2 regions of the Arthrobacter sp. TJ-270 genome follow, and region 1 is predicted to be linked to the other one. Evidence: riboswitches for the same ligand, from Rfam matches in the RefSeq annotation. Region 1 holds a riboswitch; the other holds the start of a gene.
What was found. Region 1 has a riboswitch for glycine ahead of gcvP (aminomethyl-transferring glycine dehydrogenase). Riboswitches for the same ligand answer to the same signal wherever they lie in the genome.
Positions count from the first base shown of each region.

Region 2: linked by a shared signal. The riboswitch ahead of gcvP (aminomethyl-transferring glycine dehydrogenase) and the one ahead of gcvP (aminomethyl-transferring glycine dehydrogenase) in region 1 are both predicted to bind glycine.

Region 1 is NZ_JBZCNB010000003.1:31,654-35,057, forward strand. Features, by position in the region: gene gcvP (aminomethyl-transferring glycine dehydrogenase) at 1-1,589, opposite strand, end outside; glycine riboswitch at 1,641-1,744, opposite strand; glycine riboswitch at 1,746-1,847, opposite strand; gene AC4D2M_RS07355 (FAD-dependent oxidoreductase) at 1,927-3,000, opposite strand; gene AC4D2M_RS07360 (phytoene desaturase family protein) at 3,063-3,404, opposite strand, start outside.
Region 2 is NZ_JBZCNB010000009.1:32,377-35,780, forward strand. Features, by position in the region: gene gcvP (aminomethyl-transferring glycine dehydrogenase) at 1-2,183, opposite strand, end outside; glycine riboswitch at 2,329-2,426, opposite strand; gene AC4D2M_RS14815 (Lrp/AsnC family transcriptional regulator) at 2,510-3,404, opposite strand, start outside.

The DNA.
Region 1 (3,404 bases):
ATCAACTGGCGCCACCCCTCGGTCTGATGCTCAGGAGCAAACGGGTGGATGGTTGCAAACTCCGGCCAGGAGATCGGCTCCATCTCAACGGTGGCATTGAGTTTCATGGTGCAGGAGCCCAGCGGGATCATCGTGCGGTCCAACGCCAGGTCGCGGTCGGACAGGCTGCGCAGGTAACGCATCATCTGGGTCTCGGAGCGGTGCAGCGAGAAGACGGGGTGGGTCATGTACGACGACGAACGCTGCAGTTCGGCGGGAATCGTCGTCTCAACATCCGCTTCGTCCGGAAGGCCGGCGCCAAAAACCTCTGCGATCGTCTCAAGATGAGCGTCCGTGGTGGTTTCGTCGCAGGAAATGCCTACGTGATCCTCGTCGACCAGGCGCAGGTTGATGCCGCACTCTTCGGCCTTGCTGACGAGGTCCGCGGCCGCGCCGTCCGCCTTCACGAGGAGAGTGTCGAAGAACTGGCCGTGGACGATTCCGGGAAGAGCCGCGGCGAGCTTCGCGGCCTTGCCGTGGACGCGTTCAGCGATAGCCCTCAGTCCGTCCGGCCCGTGGTACACGCCGTACATGCTGGCCACGATCGCGAGCAGCGCCTGCGCGGTGCAGATATTCGACGTCGCCTTCTCACGGCGGATGTGCTGCTCACGGGTCTGCAGCGCAAGCCGGTAGGCGGGAGCGCCGTCTGAATCCTTTGACACACCGACCAGGCGGCCGGGAAGCATCCGCTCCAGCCCCTTGCGGACGGCCATGTACGCGGCGTGAGGTCCACCGAAGAACAGCGGCACACCGAAACGCTGGACGGAGCCGACGGCGATATCCGCGCCCTGCTCACCGGGCGGGGTGATCAGGGTCAGCGCCAGCAGGTCGGCCGCGACCGTGACCAGCGCTCCGGCGTCGTGCGCTTTGGCGATGAGGTCGGTGGAGTTGCGCAGGACGCCGGACGTGCCGGGCTGCTGGAGGACGACGCCGTTGATGTCGCCGTCGGGCAAACCGTTGGAAAGGTCAGCAATCTCGATGTCGAAACCGAGCGCTTCGGCGCGGCCCGTGACGACGGCGATGGTCTGGGGCAGGCAGTCGGCGTCCAGGACGGTGCGTCCCTTGTTCTTGCCGGAGCGTCGCATCAGCAGGACCGCTTCGGCCACGGCGGAAGCTTCGTCGAGCAGGGACGCGTTGGCAATCGGCAGTGCGGTGAGATCCTGGACCATCGTCTGGAAGTTCAGCAGTGCTTCCAGCCGGCCCTGGGAGATCTCCGGCTGGTACGGCGTGTAGGCGGTGTACCAGCCGGGAGATTCGAGGACGTTGCGGCGGATTACCGGGGGCGTAACGGTGTCGTAGTAGCCCTGACCGATCATCTGGACGGCGGTCTTGTTCTTCGCCGCGATGCTGCGCAGTTCTGCGAGAACCTCCGACTCGCTCAGCGCAGACGGAAGGTCGAGACCTTCTTCAATGCGGATGCTCTCCGGCACCGCTACGTCGACGAGCTTGTCCAGGCTTGGGTATCCGAGGACCTTGAGCATCCGCTCCGCGTCATTCGAGCGCGGACCGATGTGGCGGTCGGAGAAGGTTGATTCCGTCTGGTGGGTCATGGGAACTCCGTAGATCGGGTCCGCTCGGGGTGTGCGGACGATTATCGGGTTCCTCCCCACTCTGTATTGGACCTGAGAGATTTTGCGGACGAGACGCTCGCATTGCACCGTCGGTGAGCACAATCACGCTGTGGTTGTACTGCTTTCCAGAGTTGCCTTTCCGCTGCGGTGCTGGGCCTGAGAGATTCCTGGGGAGGGTTTGCTCCTACGGCGCCTGCCGGACGTGAGTCAACGGCAGAACTCTCCCGCTGCGGGTCATTGGCTGGTTATGGCTATTCAATTGTGTGATCGTGAGCAATCTTACTCTTCGGCAACGCACGCCGGAAATGGTTGGGCGTCAGCCCGCGAGCTCTTCCTGCTGATCCACGATTCTGAGCTGCCTCACTGCCTGAATCGCTGCCGCCCGTCCGGCCCTGGTGGCTCCGAGGGTTGATGCTGATGCGCCGTAGCCCACCAGCAGCACGCGATCATCCTTCAGGACCTTCACGCCGTCCATCCGGATGCCGCCCCCCGGCTCCCGTAGCTTCAGCGGTTTCAGGTGGTCGAGTGCGGCACGAAACCCGGTGGCCCACAGGATGGCGTCGGCTGCGACCGTCCTGCCGTCGGCGAGCTCTAGGCCGGTTTCTGTGATCCTCCTGAGCGGCCCCTCCGACCGGAGGATGCCTGCGTCAATGCCCGCCCTGTATTGGGGTGTCAGCGGAAGTCCGGTCACCGACACAACGCTCGACGGCGGAAGCCCGGCCTTGGTGTGCTCGTGCACCCTGCGCTCGACGTCGCGGCCCCACTCGGAGTCGAACGTCCGGTCGGTGAAGAGAGGTGGGCGGCGGGTCACCCAGGTGGTTCTCGCGCCGGCTTCGTGGAGCTGGAGAAGGAACTGGACGGCCGAAGTTCCCGCACCGACCACCACAACGCTCCTGTCGCGGAACTCCTCCGCGCTGACGAAGTCCTGGGTATGCAGCTGCCGTCCGCGGAACTGTTCCCGGCCTGGATAGTAGGGCCAGTACGGGCGGTCCCACGTGCCCGTGGCGTTGATGAGGAGGCGGGTCTCCCATGTTCCTGCGTCAGTGTGGACGGTGAGCGTTCCCGATGTTTCCTCGGTGACCTTTTCGACCCTGACTGGGCGGCGAACTCTGAGCTCGAACTCCCGCTCGTAGGAGCCGTAGTAGCGGGCAACAACGGACGAGGACGGCTCGGTCGGGTCAGGTGTGCCCAGTTCCATGGCGGGCAGATCATGAATGTTGTGCGCTGCGCCGAAGGTCAGTGAGTCCCAGCGGTGCCGCCACGCGCCACCGGGGCCCTCGTTCGCGTCGAGGACCAGGAAGTCACGTTCCGGTCGGAGACCCTGCCGCTGCAGGTGGTACGCCGCGGAAAGCCCGGCCTGCCCCGCACCAATGACTATTACTTGCAGCACCCGCGCATCTCCTTGCTTCCGTTCCTCGTGATGGAACGCGATTCGCGGTTCTGATGTTCCTTCTAGGAGGCCGGAGACAGATCCGGTACCGACAGACCGAACACATCCTTCAACGCCAGCTTCGCAGCGTGATACCCGCCCATGCCGTGAACGCCCGGCCCCGGCGGAGTGGACGCCGAGCACAGGTACAGACCCTTCGCAGGCATCCGCCACGGGTTCGGCCCGAACGTGGGACGCGCCAGCAATTGCGGGATGGTGACCGCACCGCCGCCGAAGTCTCCCCCCACGTAGTTGGCGTTGTACTGTTCCAGATCGGCCGCCGTCATTGTGTGTGAACGTACGACGACGTCACGGAAGCCGGGCGCGAAACGCTCGATCTGCCGCACTATGGCCTCGGTCATATC
Region 2 (3,404 bases), on a different contig from region 1:
ATGAACGGTGCCAGGTGGGCCTTTGCAGCCACGGGTCCGACGCCCGGTCCACCGCCGCCGTGCGGGATACAGAATGTCTTGTGCAGGTTCAGGTGGGAGACGTCGCCGCCGAACTTGCCCGGCTGTGCCAGCCCAACGAGGGCGTTCAGGTTGGCGCCGTCGACGTAGACCTGCCCGCCCGCGGCGTGCACGGCGTCGCAAACCTCGCGCACATCCGCGTCGTAGACGCCGTGCGTGGACGGGTAGGTGATCATGATTGCCGAGAGTGCATCCCTGTTGGTCTCGATCTTGGCGTCCAGGTCCGCGTGGTCGATGGTGCCGTCCGCAGCCGTGGCCACGACGACAACCTTCATGCCGGCCAGGACGGCGGAGGCCGCGTTGGTGCCGTGAGCGGAGGCCGGGATCAGACAGACGTTGCGCTGGGCTTCCCCGCGGGAGGAATGGTAGCCGCGGATGGCCAGCAACCCGGCGAGCTCGCCCTGGGAGCCGGCGTTGGGCTGGATGGAGACCTGGTCATAGCCGGTGATTTCGGCGAGGTCGGTTTCCAGCCCCGAAATCAGTTCACGCCAGCCTTCAGTGTGGGAGTCCGGCGCGAACGGGTGGATTGAGGCAAATTCCGGCCAGGAGATGGCTTCCATCTCGGCGGTGGCGTTGAGCTTCATGGTGCAGGAGCCCAACGGGATCATGGTGCGGTCCAGTGCCAGGTCCCGGTCGGAGAGCCTGCGGATGTAGCGCAGCAGCTGGGTCTCCGAGCGGTGCGTGTTGAACACCGGATGCTGCAGGTATTCGGAGGTGCGCAGCACCGTGCCGGGCAGTTCGAACCCCTGGGGTTCCTTCACCGGACCGGCACCGAAGGCGGCGGACACGGCGGAGAGGCTTTCCGGCGTCGTCGTTTCATCGACTGAGATGCCGACGGTGTCGGCGTCGATGAAGCGGAGGTTTATCCCGCGTGCTTCGGCCGCGGAGATGACCTTGGAGGCATCGCCCGGTGCGCGGACGGTGAGGGTGTCGAAGAAGGAACCGCTTATCAGCTCCCAGCCGGCAGCCCTGAGCGTGGTCGCCAGTGCCCGGGCGTTGTTATGGACGGTCTCCGCGATGGCCTTGAGCCCATCAGGGCCGTGGTAGACGGCGTAGAACGAGGAGACGATGGCCAGCAGGGCCTGCGCGGTGCAGATATTGGACGTGGCCTTTTCGCGGCGGATGTGCTGCTCGCGGGTCTGCAGGGCCAGGCGGTAGGCGGGGACCCCGGCGTTGTCCTTGGAAACGCCGACGATGCGTCCCGGAAGCGTACGCTCCATGCCCTCGCGCACCGCCATGTACGCGGCATGCGGCCCGCCGAAGAACAGGGGGACGCCCAGGCGCTGGCTGGAGCCGACGGCGATGTCCGCGCCCTGCTCGCCCGGAGGGGTGATCAGGGTGAGGGCCAGAAGGTCCGCGGCTACGGTCACCAGCGCGCCGCGGTCTTTCGCCTCGGCAATGACGGCGGACTGGTCCCACACGCGGCCGGAGACGCCCGGCTGCTGGAGGACGACGCCGTTGATGTCGCCGTCGGGCAGTCCTTCCGAGAGGTCAGCTACCTCGACCTCGAAACCCAGAGCTTCCGCGCGGCCCAGCACGACGGCGATGGTCTGCGGCAGGGAGTCGGCGTCGAGGACGGTCTTGCCATCACGTGCGGTCTTGTTCTTGTTCGCGCGCCGCATCAGCAGCACGGCCTCGACGACAGCGGTGGCTTCATCGAGGAGGGAGGCGTTCGCAACCGGAAGTGCGGTGAGGTCCTGAACCATCGTCTGGAAGTTCAGCAACGCCTCAAGCCGGCCCTGGGAAATTTCCGGCTGGTACGGCGTGTAGGCCGTGTACCAGGCGGGGGCTTCAAGGACGTTTCGGCGGATGACCGGAGGAGTGACCGTGTCGTAGTAGCCCTGGCCGATCATCTGGACGGCGGTTTTGTTCTTGGCGGCCAGGCTGCGCAGCGCTGTAAGCACCTCGACTTCGCTGAGGGCGCTGTCCAAGCTGAGGGGTTTGTCCTGCCGGATGGAATCGGGGACGGCGCTGTCGACGAGGCCATCGAGGCTGTCGTAGCCGACGGCCTTGAGCATGGTGTCGATGTCGGCCTTGCGGCGGGAACCGATATGGCGGTCTGCGAAGGTTGAACGGGATGAGTGGATCGTCACGAGGAACTCCATCATTCAGGTGATGCGTTTGCACCACGATGATCTGGGTTCCTCCCCGCTCTGTATTGGACCTGAGAGTTTCCGCGTTGCCTGTTGTTGCCAGGCCTCACTTGCACCGTCGGTGAGTCCGGTTACCCGGACTGCTTTCCAGAGTTGCCTCGCCGCGGCGGTACGTGGGCCTGAGAGATTCCTGGGGAGGATTTGCTCCTACGGCGCCTGCTGAACGTACCGGCAGGACTCTCCCGCCGCGGATCCAAGGCACGCATCACTTGAGGGTGACACGCTTCACACCATACCGGTTACTTGAAGGTTCACGCAAGCCGGTGCTGGTCACCGGTTCACCAGGCATCGCCCGGTACGATGACCTCGCCTGTCGCGGTGCCATCCCGGTTAAGCATCCAGCCTACCCGCTTGCGGACGTTGGCGATCACGACGCTTTCAACCAGCTCGAGGTCGGGGATGCGCTCTGCCGCAGTCTGTTCGACTGCCATGATGTCGGCGGCCGTGCGCAGCCACATCATGAACATGAAGTTCGTCGCACCGGTGGTGGAGGCGCACAGGCGTAAGGCGCCGAAGGATCCCAGTTGCGCCGCGGCGTCGTCGTGCCGGCTGGCCGGAAGGCGCGCGAACCACTGGCAGATGATGGGGTACCCGACCAGCCCGTTGGCCACCTCACAGCGAAAGGACAGGACGCCGGCGTCCAGTATTTTCTGGAGTTGCCGCCGGGCAGTCGCCGGGTGCAGGCCGACTACCTCCGCGATCTCGGCTGCGGTGGCGCGACCGTTGCGGCTCAGCTCCTGAATGATCGGACGGTACTTTGGCGGGAGCGCGCCACGGTGGGGGGCACGAACGCCGGCCGCATGTAGGAGTGTTGTCCGCTGGCCGGGGGTCAGCGTGTCGAGCCGCCAGCTGTACGCGCCATAGTGCAGCTTCGTGCAGAACGATGTCTCGTATCGAGTCAGACCGGGTACCTGGTCCAGTTGCGGGTACACGAATTCGACCAGCCAGGTCGGGGTTGGGGTGATGACTGTCAGCATCATGTCCCGGTTCCGGTAACACTCTTCGATAGTGAAGACATCCGGGATTGCGGCGATGGCGCGCACCGCATCCTCCCGTCGGGCTGGATCACACTGCACGTCGTGGAACGACAGGGACATCTGGTCCGGGCGGCCGACGGGATGTGCCGTAATCCAGGCCGCTCCGGCCGCCACCAGGCGGTCCCACCGTGCGGCA